DNA from 4 places in the Aquitalea sp. genome. Region 1 is predicted to be linked to each of the others. Evidence: predicted binding sites of a transcription regulator. Region 1 holds the regulator's gene; each other region holds the start of a gene.
What was found. Region 1 encodes sigma-54, which starts transcription at its own class of promoters, with help from an activator protein. Its sites were predicted from a motif close to CTGGCACGCTTCATGCTT; they were not measured.

Region 1 (7,869 bases):
ACGGTGACAAAAAAGAAGCCCAGCAAGATGTCGCGGAAGGGCTTGATGTCCTCTTCCACCTGGTAACGGTATTCGGTCTCTGAAATCAGCATGCCGGCCACAAAAGCACCCAGGGCCAGCGACAGGCCGGACAGCTCGGTCAGCCAGGCCACTCCCAGGGTGATCAGCAGCACATTGATCATGAACAGCTCGCCCGAACGCTGGCGCGCCACCAGATGGAACCAGGGCCGTACCAGGCGCTGACCGAAGAACAGCAGCAGGGCCATCACCACCACGACCTTGACGGCAGCCAGCCCCAGATCCATCCACAAGGTCTCGCTGCCGCCGGCAAAGGCAGGCAGCAGAATCAACAGCGGCACCACGGCAATGTCTTGGAACAACAGCACACCGATAGCCAGCTGGCCGTGCTGCTGATTCAGCTCCAGCCGCTCGGTCAGCAATTTGCTGACAATGGCGGTTGATGACATGGCCAGCGCACCGCCCACGGCAAAGCCGGACAGCGCAGAACCGGTCAGCCAACCCATCACCAGCGCAATCAGCGACAGCGTAACCACTACCTGCGCCAGTCCCAGGCCAAATACCAGATGCCGCATCGCCCGCAGCTTGGGCAGGGAAAATTCCAGACCAATGGAGAACATCATGAACACGATGCCGATTTCACCCAGGAACTGCGTCTCCTCGCCCTCGGGAATCAGGCTGGCCACACCAGGACCTGCCAGGAAGCCCACCACCAGATAGCCCAGCATAGGCGGGACGCGCAGGCTGCGGCACAAGGTAACGGACAACACGGCCGCCAGCAGAACCAGCACAATCGGGGCAAGCGAATGCATGAGCGCAACAATCTCCTGTGTAAACGCGGGAAAATCAACATGACGGTAACATCAGTTACCTGCAAAGATGAGCTGTCTGCAGCAAGCAGACAGCATAAAGCATGACCCGGACGCGGGCAAAAACCATCCGGCAACGGCGCACGAAATCAGACACCAAGCAAAAGATGCACCAGCTTCTGCCTCCAGCGATTATAACCTTTGATATACTTTCCCCTATGGAAAAAGCTCAAACAAGCTCCCGGCTCGATCTGGCGCGTGAAGTACTGCAGACCGAGGCGGATGCAATTCTGGCCCTGTCCCGTCGACTCAATGGCGATTTTCTGCGCGCTGTCGATGCCATTCTGGCCTGCACCGGCCGCATCGTCGTCACCGGCATGGGCAAATCCGGCCACGTGGGCCGCAAGATTGCCGCTACCCTGGCCAGCACCGGCAGCCCGGCCTTTTTCGTACACCCAGCCGAGGCAGCCCACGGCGATCTGGGCATGATTACCGCTCAGGATGTGGTCATTGCGCTGTCCAACTCCGGTGAATCGGGCGAAGTGGTGGCCCTGCTGCCGGCACTCAAGCGCAAGGGGCTGGTGCTGATCGGCATGACCGGCAATCCCGCCTCCTCGCTGGGCCGCGAAGCCGACATCCTGCTGGATACCCAGGTGGAAAAGGAAGCCTGCCCGCTGGGCTTGGCCCCCACCACCAGCACCACGGTGCAGATTGCCCTGGGCGATGCCCTGGCCGTCACCCTGCTGGATGCCCGCCAGTTTGGCCCGGAAGACTTTGCCCTGTCCCACCCGGGCGGCAGTCTGGGTCGTCGCCTGCTGGTCCATGTCAAAGACCTGATGCACAGCGGCGACGAACTGCCACGGGTCCTGCCCGGCACCCCGCTCAAGGATGCGCTGCTGGAAATGTCGCACCAGCGCCTTGGCATGGTGGCCATTGCCACGGCTGACAATGTCATCAAGGGCATCTATACCGATGGTGACCTGCGCCGTACGCTGGAACGTTCCGGCAATATCTACGATCTGATCATCGACCAGGTGATGAGCCCCGCCCCGCAAACCATCCTGCACAGCAAGCTGGCCACCGAGGCGGTTCACCTGATGGAGCAACGCCGCATCACCAGCCTGCTGGTGGTGGATGCCGACGGCAAGCTGGCCGGGGCCATCCACATGCACGATCTGCTCAAGGCCGGCGTCGTCTAGCCGCCAACAAGGAAGCCCATGCAAGCCATCACCGAACAAGCCCGCAAGATCAAGCTGCTGATCATGGACGTGGACGGCGTCCTCACCGACGGCCGCATCTACTACAACGCCCAGGGCGAAGAAAGCAAATCCTTCTACGTACAGGACGGCCTTGGCCTCAAGCTGCTGCAATCCACCGGCGTGCGCCTGGCCATCATCTCCGGGCGGGCCGATCGCTGCGTGGAGCATCGTGCCCAGGCGCTGGGCATCGACTTCTATTTCGGCGGCATCCACAACAAGCAGGAAGCCCTGAACCAACTACTAGAACAAGCCGCTGTCAGCCTGGAAGAATGCGCTTTCATCGGGGATGACCTCATCGATCTGCCGGTACTGCGCCGCGTCGGCCTGGCTGTGGCCGTCCCGGCAGCGCCCACCCTGGTGCGCCAGCACGCGCACTATGTCACCGGTTTTCCCGGCGGACAGGGTGCAGTACGTGAGCTGGCCGAACTCATCATGCAGGCACAGGGCAGCTTTGACGCCATCCTGGCCCGGTACCTGGCATGATCCGTTCGCACCGTCTGTTTCCCATCCTGCTGGTGCTGATTACCGGTCTGCTCACCGTCTGGCTGGACGCCGTGTCACGCTGGCAGCCCAACAAGCGCGAACTTGACCCCAACAAGCCCGAGGTCGTGGCCGATAACGTCATGGCCACCCGCTTCGACCCCAAGGGAATGTTGCAGGAAAAACTGATTGCCAGCCGCATGTGGCAATACCCTGACCGCACCGAATCATATTTCGAGGCACCAGACCTGCAAAGCTACAAGAACGGCACACTGGCCTATCACGCCATCGGTGAGAGCGGTCGGTACAACAGCAAGACAAAGCAGGTGCTGTTCGACAAGAAAGTCACACTGATCCAGCCTGCCACCGGTACCCAACAGGAAACCCGTGTGCTCAGCAGCAATATGCGCATCGACACCGTACGCCATATCGCCCAGTCCGCGGCATTGAGCCACTTCTACTACGGCAAGTCGACCGGCAGCGCCGTCGGCTTCATCTACGAACAGCAGGCCGGCCAGTTGCAGCTGCTGTCCAATGCAAAGGTCACTTATGAAAAATAACTGCCGCCGCTTCATCCGGCTGGCCTGGCTGGCCCTAGGCCTGTGCGCCCTCCAGACTGCCCATGCCGAAAAGACTGACCGCGACAAACCCATCGAAATCAGTGCCGACCGCGGCAATCTCGATCAGCTCAAGGGCGTCACGGTATGGCAGGGCAATGTCATCATCATTCAGGGTACACTCAAGCTGAATGCCGACCGCGCCACCGTCACCCAGGACAAGCAGGGGAACCAGACCATGCAGGCCACCGGCCGCCAAGTTGTCTTCCGCCAGAAAATGGATGGCAAGAACGAATGGATCGAAGGCCAGGCCAACCAGTTGGACTACAACACCGTCACCCACGCCGCAGTGCTGACCGGCAACGCCCGCGTCAAGCGTGGCAACGACTTGGTCATCGGCAATGTGATTACCTACAACACCGAAACCGAAATGTATGACGTCAGCAGCGGGGCCAGCAGCAATGGTGGCCGTGTCACTGCCATCATCCAGCCCAAGCCCAGGGACAACACCCCTGCCGCCAAAAAAACCGACGGAAGCGCGCAATGAGCGGCCCCAGCATCCTTAAAGTGGAGCGGCTGAAAAAGCGCTTCAAGAAACGCACGGTGGTCAAAGACGTCGCCTTGCAGATCCAGAGTGGAGAAGTCATCGGTTTGCTTGGCCCGAACGGTGCCGGCAAAACCACCAGCTTTTACATGATTGTCGGACTGATCGGTGCCGATGAAGGCGAAATCACGCTGGATGGCAGCAGCATCACCCATCTGCCCATCCATCAGCGCGCCCGCCTTGGCCTGGGTTATCTGCCGCAGGAAGCCTCCATTTTCCGCAAGATGACGGTAGAGGAAAACATTACCGCAGTGCTGGAAATTGCCGGTTACAAGGGCGACAAGCTGGAGAAGGAACTGAGCCTGCTGCTGGACGACCTCAACATCGCTCACCTGCGCGAAAGCAATGCGCTGGCCCTGTCCGGCGGCGAGCGACGCCGGGTGGAAATTGCCCGGGTACTGGCCACCCGCCCACGCTTCATCCTGCTGGACGAACCCTTTGCCGGTGTCGACCCGATTGCCGTGATCGACATCCAGAAAATCATCACTTTCCTGCAACAGCGTGGCATCGGCGTACTGATAACCGACCACAATGTCCGGGAAACCCTGCGCATCTGCGACCGGGCCTACATCATCAGCGATGGCTCGGTACTGGCATCCGGCGAACCGGAAGAACTGGTCAACAACGAGAAAGTGCGCCAGGTCTACCTGGGCGAGCACTTCCACCTGTAAACCATGAAACAGTCATTACAGCTCCGGGTTTCACAGCAACTCACCCTCACTCCACAACTGCAGCAGTCGATCAAGCTGCTGCAGCTGTCCACGCTTGACCTGCAAACCGAGGTAGAGCGCTTCCTTCTGGACAACCCCATGCTGGAACGCGGCGACGACCTGCCCGCGCAGGAAGGCCCCGCCACCGAGTCCGCCAGCAGCAACGAAGAATCAACCACCCCCACATCCGACAGCAGCGACAATGACAGCCACAGCGAAAGCAGCGGCGAGCTGACCGACTGGGGCAGTGGCAGCCGGCGCAACGACGGTGACGATGAGTTCGACCCCATGCTGAATGTCCCCTGCCCGGTCAGCCTGCGCCAACATCTGCTGGCCCAGTTGGGGGAGCTGACGCTGCCCACCAGGGATCAGGCCATCGTACAGCTGCTGATTGAAGAACTGGACGATAACGGCTTTCTCACCATCGACATGGAAGAACTGGCCAGCAATCTGCCGCTGGAACTGGAACTGGAATGCGACGAACTGATGGTTGGCCTGCGCCTGCTGCAGCAGTTCGACCCTGCAGGCATTGCCGCACGCAGCCTTGCCGAATCACTCAGCCTGCAGCTGGCTCGCCTGCCGCACCAAGAGCCTGGCCATGCCCTGGCATGCAAGATCGTGGCAGAGCACCTCAGCTTGCTCGGCAATCGGGACTACACCCGCCTCAAGCGCATACTGGGCGCGGATGACGAAGCCATCCGCCAGGCACAGCAACTGATCGCCCGACTGACTCCCCACCCCGCCGCCGGTTTCGGCGGCGAAGACGTGCACTATGTCATCCCGGATGTCACCGTACGCAAACGCCGCGGCCACTGGGTGGCCGAACTCAATAACGGGGCGGTACCGCGCTTACGCGTCAACCAGCTGTACGCCCAGATGCTGTCGGAAAACCGCAGCGCAGCAGGCGAACTGACCGGTCGCCTGCAAGAAGCCAAGTGGCTGGTCAAGAACATCCAGCAACGATTTGACACCATTCTGAAAGTGTCAGAAGCTATAGTCGAAAGGCAACAAGCGTTCTTTGAACACGGTGAAGTGGCCATGCGCCCGCTTATCCTGCGTGACATTGCAGACGAGCTGGGATTGCATGAATCCACGGTGTCACGCGTCACCACCCAGAAATACCTGCTCTGCCCTCGCGGCCTGTTCGAACTGAAATACTTTTTCGGCAGCGCACTGGAAACCGACAGCGGCGGCGAATGCTCAGCCACCGCCATCAAGGCCCATATCCGTCGCATGATCGATGGTGAGAACACAGCCAAGCCGCTTTCGGACAGCGCCATTGCCGACGAACTGGGCAAGCAAGGGATACAGGTTGCAAGACGCACCGTTGCGAAGTATCGTGAAGCTATGCAGATACCGCCGGTCAATCTGCGCAAGGCACTGTAAAGCGTGTCTTGAAGAATATCCGCTCGCCCGGCCGACCCGACCGGGCAGTCAACACAAGAAGGAGTTAGGGTATGAACCTCAAAGTAACCGGTCTCCACCTCGAAGTAACCCCGGCAATCCGTGAATTTCTGGAAAGCAAGCTGGAACGTATCACCCGCCATGTCGATCACGTGATCGACGTCACCGTCACCCTGTCGGTGGACAAGCTGGTACAGAAAGCGGAAGTCAACGTTCATCTTTCCGGCAAGGATATCCACGTAGAAGCCACCGACTCCGACATGTACGCTGCCATCGATGCGCTGATGGACAAGCTGGATCGACAGGTACTCAAGCACAAGGAAAAACAGAGCGAACACCGCGCAACTCCGCAAGTTCAGCCGGAAGCATCCCTGTAATCACCTGACCGACGATGCGGGAACCCACGGGTTCCCGTTTTTATTTGCACGGAGCCTTTTTCATTTTGATGAAGGCAACGTAGAATTGGCCAGTTTTTGTAGCCGTGTGCATACATTCCTATGAGCCTGATTGGCAAAATCCTGACACAGGACCACATTCTTCCGGACCTGGATGTCGCCAGCAAGAAACGTGTCTTCGAGCAGGTGGGCCTCCTTATCGAAAATACCCACGGCATTGCGCGCAGTGAAATTTTCGACTGCCTGTTTGCCCGGGAAAAACTGGGCTCCACCGGCCTGGGCCAGGGCGTGGCCATTCCGCATGGCCGGGCCAGAGGGCTCAAGGAAGCTGCAGGCGTGTTCATCCGCCTGAAAAACCCCATTCCTTTCGATGCCCCGGACGGCAAGCCCGTGCAAAGCCTGTTTGTACTGCTGGTTCCGGAGCAGGCAACTGATCTGCATCTGCAGGTTCTGTCAGAACTGGCCCAGCTTTTCTCCAGCAAACAATTGCGTGAGCAACTGCTGAGTGCGCCATCGCGTGCCGATCTATACCAGCTGCTTACCGGATGGAATACCAACAATGCCTAGCATTACCGTGCGCCGGTTGTATCAGGACAATCAGCAAAAGCTCAACCTGACCTGGGTTGCAGGAACCGGCGGCGCGGACAGCCCCATCGGCAATGATGAACAACGCCCGACACTGGCGCTGGTAGGCCACCTCAACTTCATCCACCCCAACCGGGTCCAGGTTCTGGGCCTGGCTGAGGTCGATTATCTGAACCGGCTGGAACAGTCTGCCGCCAAAACGGCGCTGGACCAGTTGTTCCACAAGACCATGTCGGTGGTGATGGTAGCCAATGGCCAGCAAGTACCCAAACTGCTGCGCGATTACTGCCACACCCATAATGTGCCATTGATGAGCACACCGCTGGAAAGCCCCTACCTGATGGATGTACTGCGCATCTATCTGGCTCGCGCGCTGGCGGTATCCACCGTACTGCACGGGGTTTTTCTCGACGTGCTGGAAATCGGCGTGCTGATCATGGGCGACTCGGCCATGGGCAAGAGCGAGCTGGCACTGGAGCTGATTTCCCGTGGCCATGGCATGGTGGCAGATGATGCCGTCGAACTCTATCGCATCGGCCCGGAAACTCTGGAAGGCCGCTGCCCGCCACTTCTGCGTGACTTTCTGGAAGTTCGTGGCCTTGGCATTCTGAACATCCGCACCATATTCGGTGAAACTGCAGTTCGCCCGAAAAAAGTGCTAAAACTGATTATCCACCTGGTCAAGGCCAACGATCAGGCAATGCAGGCACTGGACCGGCTGAATATCCAGTCGGAAACCCAGGACATCATCGGCGTCACCGTACGCAAGGTGGTATTGCCGGTTGCTGCGGGCCGTAACCTGGCGGTACTGGTCGAAGCTGCAGTGCGCAATTACATCTTGCAGCTGCGCGGCATCGACAGTACCCGTGAATTCATTGAACGCCACACCAACTTCCTCAGGGATCAGGAAAATGCGCCTGATATTGATTAGCGGCCTGTCCGGCTCCGGCAAGTCCATCGCCCTGCGCGCCCTGGAGGATTCCGGCTTCTACTGCGTGGACAATCTGCCGGCCACCATGCTGCATGAAGCCATGTCGCTCTATGCCGA
Region 2 (7,869 bases), on a different contig from region 1:
TACAACACAATGGCGGCCACCAGGACCGCCATGATCTTGAATAAAAGACGCATCAATCAGGCCAGCACTTCTCGCAGCATATTGGTGACCTTGCGTGTGTCCGGCTTTACACCACGCCAGATATGGAAGGACTCGGCAGCCTGCTCCACCAGCATGCCCAGGCCATCAGCCAGCATGCCGGCATTTTCGCTTTGGGCACGCTTAAGGAAAGGGGTGAGGCCCTTGCTGTACACCATGTCGTAAGCCAGTGTGCGCGCGGTAAAGATGTTTGCCGGCAGTGGCGGAATTTCGTTGTGCAGGCTAGTGGAAGTCCCGTTGATGATGATGTCAAAGGTTTTGCCTTCCAGCGCCTCGTAGCCGCTGGCCACCACAGCACCCCAGGGCGCAAAATGGTGGGCGATGGATTCCGCCTTGATCAGGGTGCGATTGGCAATGGTGACCTTAGCCGGTTTCTGTTCCAGGATTGGCTCCAGCACACCGCGCACGGCACCGCCGGCACCCAGAATGAGGATGCTTTTGCCTTCCATCGGAAAATCGAGATTTTCCACGATATCGCGCACCAGACCGACGCCGTCGGTATTGTCGCCATATACCTTGCCATCGCGGAAAGTCAGGGTATTCACCGCTTCGGCAGCACGGGCGCGTTCAGTGACTTCCTGCGCCATACGGAAGGCATCACCCTTGAACGGCAGGGTGACATTCAGGCCCAGACCGCCATTTTGTACGAACTGGCCAACCACTTCGTCGAATTTGCCCAATTCGGAAAACAGCTTTTCATATTGCACGGCCTCGCCGGTGGCGCGGGCAAATTCACTGTGGATAAACGGCGACTGGCTATGGGAAACGGGGTTACCGATGACGGCGTAACGGTTGGTCATGATCAGCTTTCTTGGATTCCTGTGGTGCTACCGCATCATGCGGTTCATCTGCTGAGGTAGCACTTTGCCGTGTAACGTCATAAACATCAACCGGTCAATACCCCTGTCCCAACAATTTAGACCCTGTTCAGCCCTGTACCCAGGGCAGGCCGTGGGCTTTCCAGCCGGTCAGATTGCCGCGATGCTCCAGCCCGTCCTTATCGCCTTCAAAACCCTCCAGCACGTTGTAAACCCGGCTGTAGCCAGCAGCAGCGGCCATTACCGCCGCCTCATGCGAACGCACCCCGCTTCGGCACATCAGCAGCAGCATTGCCTGCTTGTCTACTGCGCCCTGCAATTGGGCAGTGAACTGCGGATTAGGCTGCATACCGGGGAAAGTGCGCAGCTCGATACGCAAGGCACCGGGTACCACACCCACGAATTGCCACTCTGCAGCACTGCGGACATCCACCAGCACCGCCCCCTCCAGATGCTGGGTCAGATAATAAGCCTCCGGCGGCGTCAATGCCCCCTGATAGCCCAGTTGCTGGCTTGCTGCACGTTCGGCAGCGGTTTGCAAAATGACTGCGGACTGTTCCATATCGAAGCTTCCTTTCCTTGTAATGTAGCCATGCCACCCTATGCACGCGGGCTGACTTGGCACCCGGATACATCTGCGGATTGCCAATCGCACTGAATTGGTGCGTGCGCACAATGCAGCATCCCATTTTGGTGCAATCCGAATGACTAGCCGGACCGGATACCCTGTGACACAATGATTAAATTAGCGTTCTTAGCCTGGCACGCTTCATGCTTCAAGCGAAGCGTACCATCTTTATCAAGCAATATTGCTTTCGATGCACGTTGCCTTTAGGAGAACATTCATGGCGGTTGCAGACGTAGTCAAGCTGATTCAAGAAAACGACGTCAAGTTCGTAGACCTGCGCTTTACTGACACCCGTGGTAAAGAACAACACGTTACCATCCCGGCACACGTTCTGCTGGAAGATGCTGATGAATGGTTCGAGCACGGCCACGCGTTCGATGGCTCTTCGATCGCGGGCTGGAAGGGTATCCAGGCTTCTGACATGCTGCTGATGGCTGACCCGGCCACCGCCAAGATCGACCCTTTCTTCGATGAACCCACCGTATTCATGTCATGTGACGTGATCGACCCGGCCGATGGCAAGGGCTACGACCGTGACCCGCGCTCCATCGCCAAGCGTGCTGAAGCCTACCTGAAAGCCTCTGGCCTGGGCGATACCGCCTACTTCGGTCCGGAACCGGAATTCTTCGTATTCGACAGCATCACCTGGGGCACCGACATGTCCGGTTGCTTCGTGAAGATCAAGTCCGAAGAAGCTGCATGGGCCTCCGCTGAAGAATTCGAAGGTGGCAACACCGGTCACCGTCCGGGCGTGAAGGGTGGCTACTTCCCGGTTCCGCCGGTTGACTCCGCACAAGACCTGCGTTCTGCCATGGTTCTGCTGCTGGAAGAACTGGGCGTACCGGTTGAAGTTCACCACCACGAAGTGGCCACTGCCGGCCAGATGGAAATCGGCACCAAGTTCAGCACCCTGACCCAGCGTGCCGACTGGACCCAGATCCTGAAGTACGTGGTTCAAAACGTGGCGCACAGCTACGGCAAGACCGCTACCTTCATGCCCAAGCCCATCGTTGGTGACAACGGTTCCGGCATGCACGTTCACCAGTCCATCTGGAAAGACGGCAAGAACCTGTTTGCTGGCGACGGCTATGCTGGCCTGTCCGACACCGCCCTGTACTACATCGGCGGTATCATCAAGCACGCCAAGGCTCTGAACGCCATCACCAACCCGGGTACCAACTCTTACAAGCGTCTGGTTCCGCATTACGAAGCCCCGGTAAAACTGGCCTACTCCGCCAAGAACCGTTCCGCTTCCATCCGTATCCCGCACGTTGCCAATCCGAAGGGCCGTCGTATCGAAGCCCGTTTCCCGGATCCGCTGGCTAACCCGTACCTGTGCTTCTCCGCACTGCTGATGGCCGGTCTGGATGGTATCCAGAACAAGATTCACCCGGGCGATGCCGCTGACAAGAACCTGTACGACCTGCCGCCGGAAGAAGACAAGCTGATCCCGACCGTGTGCGCCAGCCTGGACGAAGCCCTGGCGGCCCTGGACGCAGACCGCGACTTCCTGACCCGTGGCGGTGTGTTCTCCAACGAATGGATTGACGCCTACATCGAATTGAAGATGCAGGAAGTAAACCTGACCCGCATGACTACCCACCCGGTAGAATTTGCAATGTACTACTCGCTGTAATCAGGTTTGGGTGTCTCTTGACGCCTTGCCAGATACAGAAAACCCGCACAAGCAGCGCTGTGCGGGTTTTTTCATGGCTGCCAGCTGCCACTTGGGAGCGCTCAGCCCGGTAGCCCGGCAAAAACCTTGAGCATGGCCAAACCATCTTGTGGCGCAACGACCAGCTGGCTGACATCAAATCCCGGGTCGAACACCGGGGCAAACTGGGGAAAGCGCGCCAGCGCCTCTGGCTGCGGTATATGGAAACCCATATACCACTGGGCAAACTCGCGTTGCTTGCATTCACTGCGAAACAGGGACTCCACCTGATGATGGCGCGGATCAAGGCTGATTCTCCTGAAAGCCGCTTCCACCACGTCAGCTTCACCTTCCAGCAGCTGCAAGAAACAACCATCGCGGTATAGCAACAGGCCAGTGATCTGCCTGGCCTGATTATTGGCCACAGACTTGTCCAGGATTACCGTCAATTCAGCAGGCGACAGGGCCGTGGTGGCTTTGCTGGAATAAAGCAACTGGATCAGCATGAGCAAGCTTTCTGTAAAATTACAAGGTGATGGCCTGAACGGATGACTGCAAACATTTCCTCATTCACCTTCTGCATGAATACCGGACATCAAATCCAGTCACATGGCATGCCATTGGCACGACGTGAAGCCGGACCGCATGATGACACAATCAGGATGATATGCGGCATGACTGCAGTGGCATTGTTGTCATGCAGATGTGACGCGAGCCAACCTTTTGCTTATCATAGTGTCACGTCCACCCGTTTTCACCGCAGATGCCCGACACCATGAAAACCCTTGCTTTCTGCCTGCTGCTGACCTGTGGCCTTGCCCATGCCGAGGTATACAAATACATCGACGCCAATGGCAATGTCACCTTCACCAATGTGCCGATCAAGGGAGCAAAGCCCATGCACCTGGCACCGCTATCAACCTATGGCAACAGCAAGCCACACACGTCGGGCAGCGGCAAGCCTGCCTCGACACCGGACGGCTATCCCAGTGTGGACAACGGTACCCAGACCAAGCGGGATGAAGGCCGGCGCAAGATTCTGGAAGGCGAACTGGCCAACGAGCAAAAGGCGCTGGCTGATGCACAAAAAGCCTATACCGACGGCGCAGCCACCCGCAACGGCGATGAAACCCGGAACTACCAGAAATACCTGGACCGGGTACAGAAGCTGAAGGACGCGGTAACCGATCGGCAGAAGAATGTGGATGCACTACGCCGCGAATTGGGGCAATCTGCATCTTCCGCACAATAATGGTGCATAATTAAGGCCGATTTCGTGCATTCGCTGTGCTCTGGCTTGGCGTGCTTATTGCTAATAGCTTCAGGCACAGCCCCATCCGATTCGGAGCACCATGAACTCTCCCAGCTTTGCCGGCCTGGAATTACTCGACACCCCGGTGCTGATTGCCCACGCCGACGGCAGACTCGAGTTTGCCAACCCCGCCTGTGAAAACTTGCTGGCCATTGGCCGGCGTGAGTTGCTGCGCCACTCGCTGTTCGAGTTGCTGCAAGACAGCCCCGCCTTGCGCCAGGCACTGACCACCGCCTTACAACATAACTCCAGTTATATCGAGCACGATCTCGAACTACGCACTCCGCATGGCGAGCAGCCGCTGCACATTGCCCTGTCTGTCACCCCCATTGATGCCGAAGGCCGACTGGCGCTGGTAGAGCTGCGGCCACTGGACCAGCAACTGAAAATTGCCAATGAAGAGCGGCTTTTGCTGCAACAGCAGGCCAATCGCGAGCTGATTCGTAACCTGGCGCATGAAATCAAGAATCCGCTGGGGGGAATCCGTGGGGCCGCCCAGTTGCTGGAACATGAGCTGTCCGACCGCCCCGAGCTGAAGGAATACACCGAGGTCATCCAGGAAGAAGCACTGCGCCTGCAGTCACTGGTAGACCGACTGCTGGCTCCACATCGCCGTCATGTGCGCAGCGAAATCAATATCCACGAAGTACTGGAGCGGGTACGCAGTATTGCGTTGGCCGAGTATCCGCAGGGCCTCACCATCCGCCGCGATTACGACACCAGCCTGCCGCATATGGTGGCCGACAAGGAGCAGCTGATCCAGGTGGTGCTCAATATCGTCAAGAATGCCATCCAGGCCATGAAGGCCACGGGGGAGGTGATTTTGCGCACCCGTGTCGCCCGGCAAGTCACGCTGGCACGGAAGCGTCACCTGCTGGCATTAAAATTGCAGATTGTCGACAACGGCCCCGGCATTCCGGAAGAAATCAGGGATCACATTTTCTATCCCCTGGTCACCGGACGCGCCGAAGGCACTGGTTTGGGGCTGACACTGGCCCAGGCCTATGTACACCAGCATGGCGGCAGCATCGAATTCGAATCCCGCCCCGGCCAGACTTGCTTTACCGTGATGCTGCCCTTCAGCAACACGGATTGAACCCAATAACAGAAACGAGGGCTGCTATGAATAACCCGGTGTGGATCATCGATGACGACAAGGCCATCCGCTGGGTACTGGAAAAGGCGCTCGGCCGCAGCGGCATTGGCTTTGACAGCTTTTCCAGTGCCGATGACGCACTCAACGCCCTGTACGACAACACGCCGCGCGTCATCATTTCCGACATTCGCATGCCGGGGACGGACGGCCTGAAATTCCTTTCCAAGGTAAAGGCGGATCATCCGCAATTGCCGGTCATCATCATGACCGCGCATTCCGACCTGGACTCCGCCGTTGCCGCCTTTCAAGGTGGTGCCTTCGAATACCTGCCCAAGCCCTTTGATGTCGACCAGGCGGTGCAGCTGATTGAGCGCGCACTGGCGGAAAGCAATAGCCAGATCGAAGCCACCGGCGGCGTGGAAGCCATGCCGGTGCTGCTAGGCCAGGCCCCTGCCATGCAGGACGTGTTCCGCGCCATTGGCCGCTTGTCGCAATCGCACGTCACCGTGCTGATTACCGGCGAATCCGGCACCGGCAAGGAGCGGGTGGCCGAGGCGTTGCATCGCCATTCGGTGCGTTCCAGCAAGCCTTTCATTGCCTTGAATACCGCGGCCATCCCCAAGGATTTGCTGGAGTCCGAACTGTTCGGCCATGAAAAAGGCGCGTTTACCGGCGCCCTGGCCACCCGTCGGGGTCGTTTTGAAGAGGCAGAAGGCGGCACGCTGTTTCTGGATGAAATCGGCGACATGCCCACCGAGTTGCAAACCCGCCTGCTGCGCGTGCTGTCGGACGGACACTTTTACCGCGTGGGCGGCCATGTGCCGATCAAAGCCAATGTGCGGGTGATTGCCGCCACCCACCAGAACCTGGAAGACCGGGTCAAACGCGGCCTGTTCCGGGAGGACCTGTTCCACCGCCTGAACGTGATCCGCCTGCGTCTGCCACCCTTGCGCGAACGGCGCGAGGACATCCCGCTGCTGACCCGCCATTTCCTGGCCAAGAGCGCCAGCAGCCTGGGTGTTGAGCCCAAACGCCTGACCGAAGCGGCCATGGAAGTGATCAAGTTCCACAGCTTTACCGGTAATGTGCGCGAACTGGAAAACCTGTGTCAGTGGATTACCGTGATGGCACCGGGCCAGCAGGTGGAAGTGGGCGACTTGCCCGCCGAACTGCGCGAACCGGAAGCCGCGGCACCAAGCACCGAGAGCGATGGCAGCCCGGTGATCAGCAGCGCCGTGCACGTGGTGGACTGGACGCTGGGGCTGGCCGAAGAAGTGGCACGCCGACTGCGCGCTGGTGAAGTCGGCATCATCGACGACCTGACCCGACGCTTTGAAGAAAGCTGCATCCGCACCGGGCTGGCGCACACCGGTGGTCGCAAGGTGGAAGCAGCCCACTTGCTGGGCTGGGGCCGCAACACCCTCACCCGCAAGATTCAGGAACTGGGCATGGAGGGGCATGACGAACATGCCGACCATGTCTAGGCCCTGACTGCTTAGCCGGCCAATACGGTCAAGCCGGGGAGCGTGGCGAAGCTGCGCTCCCGTACCGTGGCCAGAAAATCCCGCATGAAGGCAAGCGGCGCATCCTCGCTACGCACCGCGGCATACAACTCGCTGCGCAGGCCCTCATCGCCAATGGTACGCGCCACCACATAGCCCTTTTCCAGATAAGGCCGTACCGCCCAGTACGGCAAGGCCGCCACCCCGCGCCGACTGGCCACCAACTGGATGATGGCCACCGTCAGCTCGCTGCTGCGCCGTGGCGGGTTCACCCCGGCGGGCAACAATACCTTGCGCCACAAGTCCAGCATGTCATCCGGCACCGGGTACTGGATCAGCGTTTCCCCGGCGAAATCCGCCGCCTGCCACACTTTTTTGTCCGCCAGCGGATGATCCCGCGCCACGATGCCCACCATCTCGTAGGCAAACAGAGGGTGGTGCACCACGCCGGCTTGCGGCTCCATTTCCGACACGATGGCCAGATCAGCCCTTTGCGTCAGCAGCAGGCTGACCGGGTCGGCATGAAAGCCGGACACGATGTCCAGCTCCACCGCAGGCCAGTGCTGACGGTAACTGTCCATGGCCGGCATCAGCCAGTCAAAACAGGTGTGACATTCCACGGCAATGCGCAATTCACCGGCATCCCCTTCGCGAATGCGCGCCACATCACGCTCGGCCGCCGCCACACGGCCCAGCAGCTCATGCGCCAGTGTCAGCAGGCGTTCCCCCGCCAGGGTAAAGCGTAGCGGCTGGCTTTTGCGTTCAAACAGAGGCTGCTGAT
Region 3 (7,869 bases), on a different contig from region 1:
TTTTACGGCGTAAAACCACGCATTTTGTCAGGCACGCTTATTGCCATTCCTGTGGCATCCCCGGGTATCCGGACTTACACAAGGAATGTGCGATGACTACCTCCCTGGCCGGCCACGAGGCCGTTCGTGTCAACTCTCCCGAGCCTTTCGCCGCCCGCCCGCGCCCGACCTCCCCGGCGCACATCATCCGCGACGATGCCGAAGCCATTGCCGTGGCGCGTCAGCTGGCCATCCGCTTTGCCCACGACGCCGCGCTGCGCGACCGCGAAGGCCTGCTGCCGCTGGCCGAAGTGGACGCCTACTCGCAAAGCGGCCTGTGGGGCATCAATGTGCCCAAGGCCTATGGCGGCGCAGGCGTGTCCTACGCCACGCTGGCCGAGGTCATCAAGATCATTGCCGAGGCCGACTCCAGCATCGCCCAGATCACCCAGAACCATCTGGCCATCAACCTGCATATCGCACTGGATGGCAGCGAGGCGCAAAAGCAGGAACTGTTTGGCCTGGTATTGCAGGGCTACCGCTTTGGCAATGCCTTCTCCGAACTCAACAGCAAGACGGTGGCCGCGTTTGAAACCCGCTATTCCATCGACGGTGATACCACCGTGGTGAATGGCGAGAAGTTCTACACCACCGGCGCACTGCTGGCCCACATCGTGCCCATCGTGGCGGTGGGTGAAGACGGCCTGGGCGCACTGGTATTTGCCGACCGCGACACCCCGGGGCTGAGCGTGATCAACAACTGGTCCAGCTTTGGCCAGCGCACCACCGCCTCCGGCGGCGTAAAGATAGAACAGGTACGCGTACCGGCCAGCCGCGTGCTGCCGATTGCCGCCTTCGATACCCCCACCGTAGCCGGGCCGGTGTCGCAAATCATCCAGGCGGCAATTGACGGCGGCATTGCCCGCGCCGCGCTGGCCGACACCATCGAGTTCATCCGCTCGCAAAGCCGCCCATGGCTGGACAGCGGCAAGGACAAGGCCGCCGACGACCCGTTTACCGTTTCGGCCATCGGTCTGTTGGAAATCCGCCTGCATGCTGCCGAAGCGCTGCTGGAAAAGGCCGGCCGCCTGATCGACGCCGCCCTGGCCCAGCCGAATGAAAACAGCGTGGCACTGGCCACCGTCGCCACCGCCGAAGCCAAGGTGCTGACCACAGAAATTGCCATCGAGGCCAGCAACAAGCTGTTCGAACTGGCCGGCACCCGCGCCACCCTGATTGCCCACAATCTGGACCGCCACTGGCGCAATGCCCGCGTGCACACCCTGCACGACCCGGTGCGCTGGAAGTACTTCCACATCGGCAACTACTACCTGAACCACATTGCGCCGCCGCGCCATCCGTGGAACTAAGCCATGACCGGCAGTGCAGCACTGCCGGTATTCGCCAAATCGCCAAACAGGAAACAACCATGAGCCAACACACCCTGCCGGACGACCTGTCCACCGGCACCGACTACGAAACCCTGGCCCAGCGCTTTCGCCCCATCTTTGCCGAAATCGCCCAGACCGCCCTGCAACGCGAACGCGAGCGCAAGCTGCCGTACGAGCCGATCAACTGGCTGAAACAGGCCGGTTTTGGCGCGGTGCGCGTGCCCAAGCAATATGGCGGGGCCGGTGCCTCGCTGCCGCAGCTGTTCCAGCTGCTGGTGGAACTGGCCACCGCCGACTCCAACCTGCCGCAAGCGCTGCGTGGCCATTTTGCTTTTGTCGAAGACCGCCTGAATGCCCCGGCAAGCCCGGAACGCGAAGTCTGGTTCAAGCGTTTTGTTGCCGGTGAAATTGTCGGCAATGCCTGGACCGAAATCGGCGAGGTCGCCGTGGGTGAGGTCATTACCCGTGTCAGCCGCCAGGGCGACAAACTGCTGCTCAATGGCCGCAAGTTCTACAGCACCGGCAGCATTTTTGCCGACTGGATCGACGTTTACGCCCAGGTGGATGGCACCAACCAGGACGTGATTGCCGCCATCCGCACCAGTGACCCCGGTGTGACGCAAAGCGACGACTGGGACGGCTTTGGCCAGCGCACCACCGGCAGCGGCAGCACCGTGTTTGCCAACGTGACGGTGGAAGCGGAAAACCTGATCGACTTTGCCAGCCGCTTCAAATACCAGACCGCCTTCTATCAGCTGGTATTGCTGGCGGTGCTGGCCGGCATCGGCAAGGCGGTGGAACGCGATGTGGCGCAGCACGTGCGCGACAGAAAGCGCGTGTTCAGCACCGGCAATGCCAGTAGCGTGAGTCAGGATGCGCAGATCCAGCAGGTGGTGGGTGAAATCTCCGCCCTGGCCTATGCCGCCGAAGCCACCGCCATCCGCGCCGCCCACCCGGCCCAGCGCGCTTATGAAGCCCGCTTTGGCAACGATGCCGCGCGCGAACGCCAGGCTAATATCGACGCCGAGCTGGAATCGGGCAAGGCGCAGATCGTGGTATCCGAACTGGTATTGCGTGCATCCACCCAGCTGTTCAATGCACTGGGCGCATCGTCGGCCCGCGCCGAACTGCTGCTGGACCGCCACTGGCGCAATGCCCGCACCGTGGCTTCGCACAATCCGCTGATCTACAAGGCGCGTATTGCCGGTGACTGGGCCATCAACGGCACCGAACCGCCTTATGTCTGGCAGATTGGCCGCGGCAAGGCCTGATGGTTTTACGAATTGGATAATGACAAGGCCCGCGCTTGCGGGCCTTTTGCATGACTGTCACGCGGTGCAGATTATTGACAAACCCCTCTCGCTTTCTGCACCAGCAGCCTGACACCCGCCGTGGCGGGTGCAGGAGGCAGTACGGCGGGCCAGCTCAGGCCGCCACACCCAATGGCGAACTAGCCTCCAGCGCCGCCATTTCGGTACGTTCGCGATAGGCAATCAGATCGGCAATGGTGATGATGGGCAGGCCATGCTGACGGGCAAAGCGCAGCAGCTCCGGGCGGCGCGCCATGCTGCCATCGTCATTGACGATTTCGCACAGCACCCCGGCCGGGGCCAGCCCGGCCAGCCGCGACAGGTCAAGCGCCGTCTCGGTGTGCCCCGGGCGTGCCAGCACCCCGCCCGGCGCATAGCGCAAGGGGAAGATATGCCCCGGCCGAGCAAAGTCGCCAGCCGGAATGCGGCTGTCCGCCAGCGCCCGCAGCGTGGCGGCGCGGTCGGCCGCGCTGATGCCGGTACTGGTGCCGTGCAGGTAGTCCACGGTCACGGTGAAGGCCGTGCGCTGCGATTCATTATTGCTGCTCACCATCAGCGGCAGTTGCAGCTGGTCCAGCCGCTCGCCGGTCAGTGCCACGCACACCACGCCGCTGCTGTAGCGCACCAGGAAAGCCATCTGCGCGGCGGTGATTTTCTCGGCGGCCATGATCAGGTCACCTTCGTTTTCACGGTCGGTATCGTCCACCACCACGGCAAAGCCACCGGCGGCAATGGCGGCAATGGCTTGTTCCACACTGTCAAAATCGTCTTCAACTGCTTGCAGGTTCTGGGTCATTTGGGTCTCAGGAATAAAACGAGGGGGTCGGGTACTGGCCATTCACTGCCCAGTCACCCAGCTCTTGCAGCTTGTAATCCAGCGGGTCGTGCAGGCTGTGCACGCGCAAATTGCGCCAGAAGCGGTCCAACCGCAGGGCGGCGCTGGTGGCGCGAGCGCCGGTCACGTCGAAAATGCGGCTGGTCAGGTCCAGCCCGCTGCGGCTGGCATGCACCTTGGCGGCGGCAATCTGCAAGGCCAGCTGACCACGGCCTGCCTCATCCAGCGCATCGCCCTGCTGCCAGGCGGCATCCAGCTGGTGGCCGGCGTGGTCGGCCAGCAAACGCGCACCTTCCAGTGCAGCCTGGAATTCACCGTAATGCAGCAGGGTGTAAGGGTCCTTACTGGCCGATTCCGCCAGCGAGGCGGGCCACAGGCGGCGCTGCTCCAGCGTATAGCGCCGGGCTTCGGCCACTGCGCCTTCGGCAATGCCCAGATAGATATTGGTGAGGATCAGCTGGGCAATCAGCGGACGCAGGCAGGCGCGTGGTGTGGATAGCGGGCCGGGTTGCAGCAGCAGCTCGTCCGTACCCACCCACACCTGGTCGAAACGGGCAGAGCCGCTATCGGTCTGGCGCTGGCCGATATTGTCCCAGTCCTGATGAATGTGGACGCCGGCCCGGCGGGTGGGAATCACGGCAATCAGCAAACCGCCCTGCCCGGCGCGCAGCGCCGAGGCCAGCAGCATGTCCGAGTCGGTGGCGCCGGAGCAGAAACTCTTGTCACCGGTAAAGCGATAGCCGTCACCTTCCGGCGTGGCCTGGGTACGGGTATCCAGTGGATTGAGGGCATTACCCCAGAACCAGCGCTCGCGCACGGTCAGCTCGAACCAGGGCTGCCACTGATCGGGCCGGCCGAACAGCTGGGCGGTGGCCAGCAACAAGTGCTGGAAGGCAAACACATGGGCCACCGAGCTATCCACCCGCGCCAGTTCGCGCACGATGTGCAAGGTGGTGCTCCAGCTCTCGCCCAGGCCGCCGAATTCGCGCGGAATGATCAGGCCAAGCAGCCCGCTGTCGCGCAGCGCATCGCGTTCGGCCTTGGGGGTGCCGCCTTGCTGGTCACGCGCAATGGCTGTGCGGGCAAAACGGCTGGCCAGTTCGCGGGCAATGGCCAGCGGGCTGTCGGGCGCAATGGATGAATCAGCCATGCTGCCTCCTGCTCTGGCGATACGACTGGCCGCCTGATGAAACATTTTTGCTGCTGAATAAATGAATAAGCATGAAATTACCTGCGGCTGAAATTAAACCGGGTGCGGTTTTGCCAGACAGGCATTAGCAGATTGCATGCCAGGCAATTCAGCCTCATTCAGGCTGAATCCGGCCAGTAATTGCTGCTGCAGCAGCAATTCATTCATCAGCGCTGCTGCCAGCCCAGCAGCCAATAAACACCGTGCTGCACCAGCAGCAATATTCAAAAACGGATATCGGCTGCCATCTGCCGCTAATTCGAATTCTGCATATATTCCTGATAAATCCTTGGTTTACAGCAGCTGATTGGCGCGGTTAAAACTGTCGCCAATGTGCCGCATAGCACAACCTGATAAAAGGATGACCGCTTGAACCTGCCTCACCACCTGCTGGCACCCTCGCCCACCGCCAGCACACCCGCCTCGGCCCTGCTGCTGGCGCAGCAACTGGCTGCCCAGTTTGCGGCTACCGCAGCAGAGCGCGACCATGCCGGCGGCACGCCCAAAGCAGAACGCGACGCCATTCGCGCCAGCGGGCTGCTGGGCCTGTCCATTGCCAGCGAGCTGGGTGGCCTGGGTGCCAACTGGCAGCAAACCCTGCTGGTGGTGCGCGAATTTGCCAAGGCCGACAGTTCGGTGGCGCATGTGTTTGCCTTTCACCACCTGATGCTGGCCACGGTGGAGCTGTTCGGCCAGCCGGAACAATGGCAGCCCTGGCATGAAATCACCACCCGGCAAAACTGGTTCTGGGGCAATGCCCTCAACCCGCTGGACGAGCGCACGGTCAGCCGCCGCTTTGACGGCTGGCATGAGTTTTCCGGGCAAAAGAGCTTTTGCTCCGGCGCGCTGGATTCGCAAATGCTGGTGGTTTCCGCCCGTCAGCAGCACAGCGGGCAATTGGTGGTGGCGGCCATTCCCACCGGCCGCAGTGGCATCAGCGTGCAGCAGGACTGGAACAATATCGGCCAGCGCCAGACCGACAGCGGCAGCGTGAATTTCGAGAAAGTACGCATTGAAAACAATGAAGTGCTGGACAATCCCGGCCCGCTCACCACGCCACGCTCCTGCCTGCGGCCTCTGCTGGCGCAGCTGATTCTCACCAATATCTACCTGGGCATTGCCGAAGGCGCGTTCGAGGAGGCCCGGCACTACACCTTGCACGAGGCGCGCCCCTGGCGTGCGGCACAGGTGGACCACACCCACGAAGACCCATACATCCTTGGCCATTACGGCGAGTTCTGGGTGGGGCTGGAGAGCGTGCGCGCCCTCACCGACCGTGCCGGCAACAGCATGGTGGCGGCGCTGGCACGGGGTGAGGCACTGACACAGGACGAGCGTGGCGAAGTGGCCATGCACATTGCCGCGGCCAAGGTGGCCGCCACCCGGATGGGCCTGAACCTGGCCTGTCAAATGTTCGAGGTCACCGGCGCGCGCGCCACCCATGCCGGACTGCGTCTGGACCGGCACTGGCGCAATCTGCGCACCCACACCTTGCACGATCCGGTTGATTACAAATTAAAGGAGTTAGGGGAATGGGCTTTGATTCGCAACTATCCGACACCGACGTTTTATTCCTGAAACCCGCATCGGCCCGCAGGGCCGAGCCAGCACAAGGCCCGGCCATGCCCCTGATCACCCTGCCTAACCGGCAAAGCCTTACCACTTCCATCCGCGCCACGGCACAAGTGTTCGAGGACCCGCTGTCCACCGCCCTGCTTTCCCGGATACAGCTGATTGCCCCCAGCGACGCCAATGTGCTGATCATCGGCGAAACCGGCACCGGCAAGGAGCTGATTGCCCGTCATGTGCACGCGCTGAGCCAACGGGCCGACCAACCCTTTGTGGCCGTCAATTGCGGCGCGTTTTCCGAATCACTGGTGGAAAGCGAACTGTTCGGCCATGAAAAAGGCGCATTCACCGGCGCGTTTGCCGCCAAGCCCGGCTGGTTTGAAGCAGCCAATGGCGGCACGGTGTTTCTGGATGAAATCGGTGACTTGCCGCTGAACATCCAGGTGAAGCTGCTGCGCATCCTGCAGGAACGCGAGGTGGTGCGGCTGGGCTCGCGCAAGCCCATTCCCATCAATGTGCGGGTGATTGCCGCCACCAATGTGCGACTGGAAGAAGCCGTGGCCGCCGGCCATTTCCGCGAGGACCTGTTCTACCGCCTGCGGGTGGCCCATCTGGCCCTGCCCGCCCTGCGCGACCGCCCCGGCGACATCCTGCCGCTGGCCCGGCATTTTGTGGACGAATACCGCCAGCGCCTGGGCTATGGCGATGTCGCGCTGCATGCCGATGCAGAGCGCAAACTGCTGCAACACCCCTGGCCGGGCAATATCCGCGAACTGGAAAACGTCATCCACCATGCCTTGCTGATCTGCAAACAGAATGTAGTGCGCGGCGAAGACTTGCAGCTGTCCTCGCTCCAGCTAAGTCGCCGCAACGAGCGCCACAGCACACCGTCAAACCCGGCCCACAACAGCCACGACGCAGACGAAGGGCACCAGCAGTTGCAGCAGGCCTTGCAGGCCCTGTTTGAAACCAATGGCAGCAATCTGTACGAAGACATCGAAAGCACCATCATCCGCGCCGCCTATAACTATTGCCACCGCAACCAGGTGCAGGCCGCCCGCTTGCTGGGCATCAGCCGCAACATCATCCGCGCGCGGCTGATCCGCCTGGGGGAAATCAGCGCGCTGCGCTAGGCAAAAACCTGCTGCGGCCTTGCCTGTCCTTGCCGTCCTGCTTGTGTCTGCATCGGCACGCTCCGTTCCGGTTACCGGGACGACACCTTCTTGTTCGCCACGCCAAGGCCGGGCAAAACTCAAGCCCAGGCCGCACCGCCATGCAGGTGCAGCACTTCACCGTTCATGCTGCGGTTGTGCATCAGGAACAGTGCCGCTTCGGCAAATTCGGCTGCCTGCCCCAGCCGCCCCAGCGGCAAGCCGGCCGCCAGTGCCTGCAACCGCGCTGCATCGTCCCCCAGCGCGGCGGCAAGCAAGGGGGTTTCCATGGGGCCCGGGCTGATGACATTGATGCGGCGCGGGGCCAGTTCGCGCACCAGACTGTGCGCCAGGGTTTCCACCGCGGCGGCAGCCACCGCCGCCATCGCCTTGCCCGGCTGCGGACGCTGCACCACCATGCCGGAAGTCAGGGTGATGGACCCCA
Region 4 (7,869 bases), on a different contig from region 1:
TTCGCTTAATGTGACATCCAGCCAGCGCATGCTTCTTGGTCTTTTCCCCGGTTTGCCTCGTAAAAAACTATCGGCACCATAGAAAAATTCATTGACGCTGGAACCTTTGCTTGCTAGCACTCTCTATATGCGAGTGCTAAGATAGCACTACCCAAGGAGGTAGTTACACTGATGACCACAACATTTGCCTTGCCCGTTCCGTCGTCCAGCGGCAGCCTGGAGCAATACATCCAGGCGGTGAACAGTGTTCCCATGCTGACCCCCGAACAGGAGACAGAGCTGGCCACCCGCTTCCAGCAAGACAATGATCTGGAAGCCGCCCGCCAGATGGTGCTGTCGCACCTGCGTGTCGTCGTATCGATTTCGCGTGGTTATGCCGGTTACGGCCTGCCGCAGGCCGACCTGATCCAGGAAGGCAATATCGGCCTGATGAAAGCGGTAAAACGCTTTGAACCGGGCCGTGGCGTACGCCTGTTTTCCTTTGCCGTGCACTGGATCAAGGCCGAAATCCACGAATTCATCCTGCGCAACTGGCGCTTGGTGCGCATTGCCACCACCAAGCCGCAACGCAAGCTGTTCTTCAACCTGCGTAGCATGAAGAGCAGCTTTTCCGCCCTGAGCGAAAACGAGGCACGGCAGATTGCCGAAGACCTTGGCGTAAAGCCGGAAGAAGTACGGGAAATGGAAACCCGCATGAGCGGGCAGGACATCGCCCTGATGGCGGATGATGGCGACGACGAAGGTTACGCCCCCATCGACTGGCTGGCTGACGCACATCATGAACCGACCCGCGCGCTCGAGCGCAAGGCCTTCGATCACCTGCAAACCGAAGGGATCGAATACGCATTGTCCTCGCTGGATGCACGCAGCCGCCGCATCGTGGAAGCGCGCTGGCTGGCAGACGATGGTGGCGCCACCTTGCACGAGCTGGCCGCCGAGTTTGGTGTTTCCGCCGAGCGTATTCGCCAGATCGAAGCCAAGGCCCTGGGTAAGATGAAGACGGCACTGAGCGAAGGCGTGGTCATCGACAACTGACCGCCCCGCCGTTCCAGCAAAAAGCCCGCGTTACGCAACGCGGGCTTTTTGATTTATAGGCGATGATGGCAAAACAGCTGGTAACAACGGCGGCCACACCATCAGCCGCGGTACTGGCTCCAGCCAGTCACCCCTTACTCGCCTTCCCCGCCACGATACTTGGCCGGCAGGCGGTCAAATACCTGCTGCGCCTCTGCGCGCAAGGGCTGCCATTGCGGCACGTCCTCGTCGATATCGTCCAGATAATCCTTGGCATAGGTCGGGAAAGACGCCAGCGCCGTCGCCACCGTGGCCTTTGCTTCAGCCTCCCGGCCCGCCAGTGCCAGCATCTGCGCCTTCTTCATCATCACATCCGGATAGGGACGGAATGCAGTCAGACGCTCTTCCCATTGCAGCTTCTGGGTCAGATTGGATTTGTCCGCACTCAGATAATCATCCAGCGTGCTCAGTGCATGGTAGGCAAACAGCGGGTGCTCCTCCATGATTTCCGCCAGACGCTGCTGCCGCTTGGCATCACGTGCCGGATTATCTGTTTGCGTATACAGGCCGACCAGTTCGTTATACGTCGACCAGGTCACCATCGACAGATAACCGATAAAAGCCATCCCAATCATCCACAGGCAATAAACCCACCAGCCCGCGCGGCGAGTCTGCGCCGGCGACATTGAGGCAAACACCGCCAGCATGGCCAGGAAGTATAGATACCACAGCGGGTATTCCAGCATGCTGTGAATCAGGGTCACCGCCATACAGCCCAGCGCCAGCATGCCTTCAGCCTCGGCACGCTCCGAGAAGAATGGCCATACCACCCAGGCAAAGCCACCTACCACTGCCAGGGTAATCGGCAGGCCCATCTCAGCCAGTAGTTGCAGGATCAGGTTATGGCAATTGGTAAACAGTCCGCTGTTAAAGCCTGCGCTGGCAAACTGCGGCAACGGCTGCAAGCGCACGCTTTCTGCGGCATATTGCGACCAGCCCACCCCCCATAACGGATGCGACTTGAATGTCAGCCAGGCCTTGCCCATCTCGGCAATACGGCGTGAACCCATATCGTCGCCATTGGCCGCCAGACGCTCCAGCCCGGACGCATTGGTCACGCTGGCATGGGTAAACAAGGACACCAGATGGTTGACCAGCGGCAAGGCAAACTGCGCGGCAAAAATCACAATGCACGACAGCAACATCGCCCACATCAGGCGGCGCGAGTCGGTTGCGCGCATGCGCCAGTGCCACAAGCCGCCCAACAGTGTCAGCGCCAGCAGATACAGCATGGTGGTGCGCGAAGCTGCATAGGCCAGCATCAGGCCAAGCCAGATCACCAGCACTGCCAGCCAGCCACGCGCCATGCGGTCCACGGCAAACAGGTATACCCCGCTCACCACCGACCACATCAGGTAATGGGCGTACTGATTGCGCTGGCCGATGTGGCCAAAGATATTGGTTGTAGGATGGCTGCTGTCATAAAACAGCCCCAGCGTATGCGCCAGCCCGGTTAGTTGTGCCAGACCAATCAGCGACTGGATCAACCCACCCGCAATGATGGCGCGCGCCAGCCATACCGCAAATTCACGGCTGCCAAATGTTTGCTGCAGGCTATAAGCCAGGCCAGCCAGCAAGGCCACCGCCAACCAGGCCAGCGCAGTGGCATAGGTCATCCCAGGGAACAGGGCATGTACCAACTGTGGCTGCACGGCCCAGAGCAAGGCCAGCAGCAGACACCACCAGCTGGCACGGGGCACACGCTCAAACAACATGCCGCTTGGCAGCAGAAACAAAGCAGAAATCAGCATCAGCCACACCACGTTCATTTCACCGAACCACTGCGGCAGCGGCACAAAGTGAATGCGGGATGCAAAGGGCAGGATGGCAATCAGGCAAAACGCCAGCAAGGCCATGCGGCGGGAGAGCGTCGGAAAGGACATGATGGAATCAGGGCCGAAAGCAAAACAGGGAGGATACCGCATGTCAGCCAGTGAAGACACCGCCAGCCTGTCAAGGACAGCGGTGTGCATCAGATCAGAAGATGGCTTTGCGGGTGACGGGAGCGGCGACGGTCATGACGGCGGCGAGACGTGCGGCATCTGTATTTTCTCCGGCGGCATCCCATGCAAACTTGGCCCGATCTACAATTTCCCGCAGCTTGTTATAGTCAGGATTGCCATCTCCTCGCAGAATGACTTGCATTCTAATGACATCATCAGGATAGGCTGAAATTGCCATAGTCATGTATTTATGTGCTAGTTCCGTATCACCATTCAGCGAATGTAGCATAGCTGCTTTGAGCAAGACCTCTGAATAAGGCCGATACTGTACCAATCGGTCAAAAAATGAAATTTTGATATCAAGTTCCTCTCGACTAGGTTGCAGGTAATTACCCAACACATAGCTGGCATCACTTCCCCATAACGGGTCCTTCTGAAGCTCAGCCAAAGCCATCACAGTCTTCTTATTTTCTGCAACAGAAACAACTGGAAAATTATATCGAACGACAAACCAAAACCTCCCCAAGCCATTCAGGAAATATAATATACACAATACACCAATCGCCACTTTTAATACGGCTGAGTATTGAATACGAAAATGGCCCTTTAATGCTGCGGCAGGAGACATGGCACACACGAACACCAGCATGCCGCAAAATGGCATATACCACAGCGGGTACTCAAGCATGCTATGCCCAAGCAAAACCATGGCGATCACAAGCAGAAATAGGTTTTCTGCCGATTGATTTCCTCGTTTCAGATAGGGAGTGAGAGAAAAATATAATCCCGCGAGCACAACTCCACACCCCACCAGACCAGTCTCTGCCAACAACTGGAATATCAGATTGTGGCAATTGGTAAACAAAACGCTCTCCGGAACCTTGGGCAGGCCTGCAAATGCTTCATACCATACAGAACCATATGCATAGCCGCCAAGCCCGACACCAAACCAGGGATGTTCCTTGAATATCATCCACGCCTTGGTCCACTCCACTCTACGGCGTGCTCCAAAACCAGCTTCCATGAAACGATCAAAGCCGCTGTTTGCTTCGACAGGGATACCTGAAAAACGTAGCAGCCCTACCAGCTGGTGACTAAAGAGTTGCAGTAAAATAATTAACACAACACTTATCAAAACTGCTTGGCTCATGCGTTTTACAACAGCATCACTCTTGGCACGGCCATACCAATATGCCGCCAGCACAAACATTCCTGCCGCGTAAACAATGACAGTCCGTGAGCCAGACCATGTCATGGTCAACACTATTAATACCAATACACTACCAAAGGCAACTTTTCTTAAGCTACCTATCGCATACAGATAGCAGGCACTAATTACACCCCATGCCATAAAATTTGCAAACTGATTGCGCTGCCCAAAATTACCGAAGATCTGCCTATCTTGCGGCATAGCATAAACAATAAAACCATGAAAATATCGGGCGAGGCCAAAAAACTGGGCATACGCAATCAGCGCCTGCACTAGGGAAGTGAGTAATACTACTGCTGCCAGCCATCTAAAATTACTCAATATTTTACTACGAATTCCCGACACATTGAGCGCCAGAAGAAACATAATAAAAATTACACAGATTTGAACAAAACCATCAAAAATACCGCCAGAAACCAGTTGCACGGGTATCAGCATTATTAATGCCGCTGCTGCGGGACCCAATATCCACTCAGTGCGAACTGTAAGCAAAAACAGCAACCCAACCAGACATATAAATGACCCATCGGTCACCCAATCACCCAAGGGCGCATAGCGATAGAAATTGAAAAATGGGACCGTAAACAACAGCCCGCACATTACCAATATTATTATTTCGATATTTTTTTTCATATAGATAATAAATAAAAAGGGAAGCATTGCTTCCCTTTTTATTATGGTCATTTACCAATTAACGGCAGTTAGATGGAACCCAGTTATTCTGCATCGTTGTGTTACCAATACCGCACACCCAAGCAACACCACCACTACCAGCAGTGCCGGTAAGTACCAGCTGGGCACCTGATGCTACTTTCTGATTGTATTCAATAGTAATAGTTGCTTTGCTTGAGCCAGAGCTACCAGCTGTAACCTTATTAACAGCATTACCCTTAATATCGGTATTCAGCGGCAAGCCATACTTGTTACTGTTAGCAGTGTTATCAACATCTGTCGTACCAGATTGGAAAGTGCCGTTGCTGGCATAGAACTCAGTCAGTGCGGTCTTCGCGGCAGCGGCCAATGCCAAACCTTCAGAAACCTGTGCACGCTTGGTGTAATCCTGATAAGCCGGAATTGCAATAGCTGCCAGAATACCAATGATGGCAACCACAATCATCAGCTCAATCAAGGTGAAGCCCTGTTGAATTTGCTTGTTCATCTTAAAATCCTCATAAAAAGGCGATTTCTCGCAAATAAAATTATGGTCTACAACTGGTAGGCAAGTATGCCATCTGCGTTGTACTACTTGTACAATTCCAAACGATAGAGCCACTACCCAAACTTGCCTGAAGAATAACCGAAAAATTCGGCGCAACGGTCAAGCTATTAAAGTTTATTACTACAGCACTTGCACTACCCGAAGCCACTACCTGGATTGAGTCCATGTATTTTGTTGCATAGCTAGTTGAAGAACTAATACCAGCGGATGCATTGGTTGATGGCCACTCTCCAGTTGCCGAATAAGATTCGGCAACTGATGATTTTATTGAATCTGCAGCAGTCAAACCCTCAGCTACTTTTGCCCTAATTGCATACTGCTGATAAAAGGGTAATGCAACTGCAGCCAGAATGCCGATGATGGCTACCACTATCATCAGTTCAATCAAGGTAAAACCGTTATTGCGTCGCATGCCCCTCTCCGTGGTATGCATGGGCTACATAATGCAGAAAGCGTGCCAAGTAGCGGCAGCCTTTGTTTTCATGGCTGTGCTCCATCCCTCACCCTGCATAGCACGTCATCATGTGACGTTTTTTGTCAGTTCGAAGCGGCATGAGCGCCTGTGTTAGCATCCTGCCATTCATGCTTACAGGAGATCCCATGAGCAATCAGGACTGGCTGACACGCAGCCTGGCCAGCGTTTGGCACCCGTGCACCCAGATGAAACGCCACGAAACCCTGCCCATCATTCCGGTCGCCCGTGCCGAAGGGGTATGGCTGGAGGATTTTGAGGGTAACCGTTATCTGGATGCGGTCAGCTCCTGGTGGGTCAACCTGTTCGGCCATGGGCATCCACGCATCAAGCAGGCCATCCGGCAGCAACTGGATGCAGTCGAGCATGTGATGCTGGCCGGGTTTACCCACAAGCCGGTGATCGAGCTGTCAGAGCGGCTGTCGGCGCTGACTGGCCTCGGCCATGTGTTTTACGCATCTGATGGCGCGAGTGCCACCGAAATCGCCCTGAAGATGAGCTTTCATTACTGGAAGAACATCGGTCAGCCGGAAAAGTGCCGCTTCATCAGCCTGGACAATAGCTACCACGGCGAAACCGCCGGTGCGCTGGCGGTGACCGATGTCCCGCTGTTCTCCGCCACTTATGCGCCCTTGCTCAAGCCGGGTGTGCGGGTGCCGTCACCGGACACCCGTCTGGCCCGGCCGGGGCAAGGTGCGGAAGACGTAGCCAGAGCAGCCATTCGCTCGCTGGAAAACGTGCTGGCCAAGAAGGCCGGGGAGATGGCCGCCATCATTGTGGAGCCACTAGTACAGGGCGCTGCCGGCATGGCGATGTACCACCCGCTTTATCTGACTGAGCTGCGCCGGCTGTGCGACCAGTACCAGGTACACCTGATTGCCGATGAAATTGCCGTGGGCTTTGGCCGCACCGGGACACTGTTTGCCTGCGAGCAGGCTGGCATCAAACCGGACTTTCTCTGTCTGTCCAAAGGCATTACCGGGGGCTTCCTGCCACTGTCCTGTGTGCTGACCACCGATACCATCTACCAGGCTTTTTATCACGATGATGTCACCCGTGGCTTTCTGCACTCACACAGCTATACCGGCAACGCCCTGGCCTGCAGCGCAGCGCTGGCGGTACTGGATATCTTTGCCGATGAAGACATCATTGTGCGCAACCGTGAACTGGCAGCCAACTTCAACGCCATACTGGCCCCGCTAGCAGCACGTGACGACGTGCGACACTTCCGCCATGTGGGCATGATCTGGGCCTTTGATGTCGACAGCCCACGCGCGGACTTTGCACAGGCATTTTTCTCGGCCATGCTGAAGCAAGGCTGCCTGGTAAGGCCCATTGGCAAAACGGTGTATTTCATGCCGCCCTATGTCATGCAACCCGAGGAGATGGAGCAACTGTTCCAGGCCACTTGTACTGTGCTGGATGCGCTACATCAAGAAAGCAATGTGTTGACCGGGCCGGCAACCGCCCTGCCGTGAGTATTACCTTGCCTTGGCGGGCTTGATTCAAATAGCATGGCGTATGCATGATGCGGGAAAGCGTGGCTCAGCACGGCTTTCCTGCTCCCCACCGCCTGTTTTACCCGCCTTGCAATAGGATGCACGATGCAGCTTGCCTTGCCCGCTCTGGATATGGATCCGAGATTGGTAGATACCAACCCTGACAGCGTCGCCAGCTGGGTAGAACGCTTGCCGTATACCGACCTGCACGAATGCGGTCGGCAGATGCTGGATGCCCTGCGCGGCCTCAGCCGCACGCCCATGGAAGTCGGCAACCGCCACAAGCTGTTGCTGCAATACCTGAAGGGGCTGGACCGCTACTACCCGGCACTGGAAAGCGACATCATCCAGACCGACCTGACCTCGGCACCGCGCACCCGCCAGTTGGCCATGCTGGGCGCTGCCCTGTTCGAGGCGGTCTTCGTCGCCTTCAAGCTGACCTTGACCGAGCG

Region 2: glnL (nitrogen regulation protein NR(II)) is a predicted target of sigma-54. The motif match lies at 4,476-4,493, and genes of this name have one in related genera.
Region 3: QVF59_RS11560 (acyl-CoA dehydrogenase family protein) is a predicted target of sigma-54. The motif match lies at 4,791-4,808, and genes of this name have one in related genera.
Region 4: QVF59_RS03695 (pilin) is a predicted target of sigma-54. The motif match lies at 5,890-5,907, and genes of this name have one in related genera.

The regions. Positions count from the first base shown of each region.
Region 1 covers NZ_JASLFG010000055.1:28,981-36,849, reverse strand. Annotated here, with positions in the region: gene QVF59_RS18235 (monovalent cation:proton antiporter family protein) at 1-830, opposite strand, end outside; gene QVF59_RS18230 (KpsF/GutQ family sugar-phosphate isomerase) at 1,046-2,026, shown strand; gene QVF59_RS18225 (KdsC family phosphatase) at 2,045-2,569, shown strand; gene lptC (LPS export ABC transporter periplasmic protein LptC) at 2,566-3,126, shown strand; gene lptA (lipopolysaccharide transport periplasmic protein LptA) at 3,116-3,670, shown strand; gene lptB (LPS export ABC transporter ATP-binding protein) at 3,667-4,398, shown strand; gene QVF59_RS18205 (RNA polymerase factor sigma-54) at 4,402-5,823, shown strand; gene hpf (ribosome hibernation-promoting factor, HPF/YfiA family) at 5,895-6,218, shown strand; gene ptsN (PTS IIA-like nitrogen regulatory protein PtsN) at 6,339-6,803, shown strand; gene hprK (HPr(Ser) kinase/phosphatase) at 6,796-7,752, shown strand; gene rapZ (RNase adapter RapZ) at 7,733-7,869, shown strand, end outside.
Region 2 covers NZ_JASLFG010000049.1:70,008-77,876, forward strand. Annotated here, with positions in the region: gene mtgA (monofunctional biosynthetic peptidoglycan transglycosylase) at 1-53, opposite strand, end outside; gene aroE (shikimate dehydrogenase) at 57-878, opposite strand; gene QVF59_RS16800 (rhodanese-like domain-containing protein) at 1,006-1,458, opposite strand; gene glnA (type I glutamate--ammonia ligase) at 1,742-3,160, shown strand; gene QVF59_RS16810 (BLUF domain-containing protein) at 3,262-3,684, opposite strand; gene QVF59_RS16815 (DUF4124 domain-containing protein) at 3,954-4,430, shown strand; gene glnL (nitrogen regulation protein NR(II)) at 4,531-5,586, shown strand; gene ntrC (nitrogen regulation protein NR(I)) at 5,613-7,070, shown strand; gene QVF59_RS16830 (LysR family transcriptional regulator) at 7,082-7,869, opposite strand, start outside.
Region 3 covers NZ_JASLFG010000034.1:136,978-144,846, reverse strand. Annotated here, with positions in the region: gene QVF59_RS11575 (SfnB family sulfur acquisition oxidoreductase) at 93-1,349, shown strand; gene QVF59_RS11570 (acyl-CoA dehydrogenase family protein) at 1,409-2,641, shown strand; gene ribB (3,4-dihydroxy-2-butanone-4-phosphate synthase) at 2,796-3,476, opposite strand; gene QVF59_RS11560 (acyl-CoA dehydrogenase family protein) at 3,484-4,665, opposite strand; gene QVF59_RS11555 (acyl-CoA dehydrogenase family protein) at 5,074-6,282, shown strand; gene QVF59_RS11550 (sigma-54 interaction domain-containing protein) at 6,237-7,406, shown strand; gene QVF59_RS11545 (SDR family oxidoreductase) at 7,526-7,869, opposite strand, start outside.
Region 4 covers NZ_JASLFG010000010.1:7,226-15,094, forward strand. Annotated here, with positions in the region: gene rpoH (RNA polymerase sigma factor RpoH) at 172-1,035, shown strand; gene QVF59_RS03680 (PglL family O-oligosaccharyltransferase) at 1,170-2,957, opposite strand; gene QVF59_RS03685 (PglL family O-oligosaccharyltransferase) at 3,052-4,887, opposite strand; gene QVF59_RS03690 (pilin) at 4,919-5,386, opposite strand; gene QVF59_RS03695 (pilin) at 5,427-5,858, opposite strand; gene QVF59_RS03700 (adenosylmethionine--8-amino-7-oxononanoate transaminase) at 6,047-7,396, shown strand; gene QVF59_RS03705 (cyclic-di-GMP receptor FimW-related protein) at 7,562-7,869, shown strand, end outside.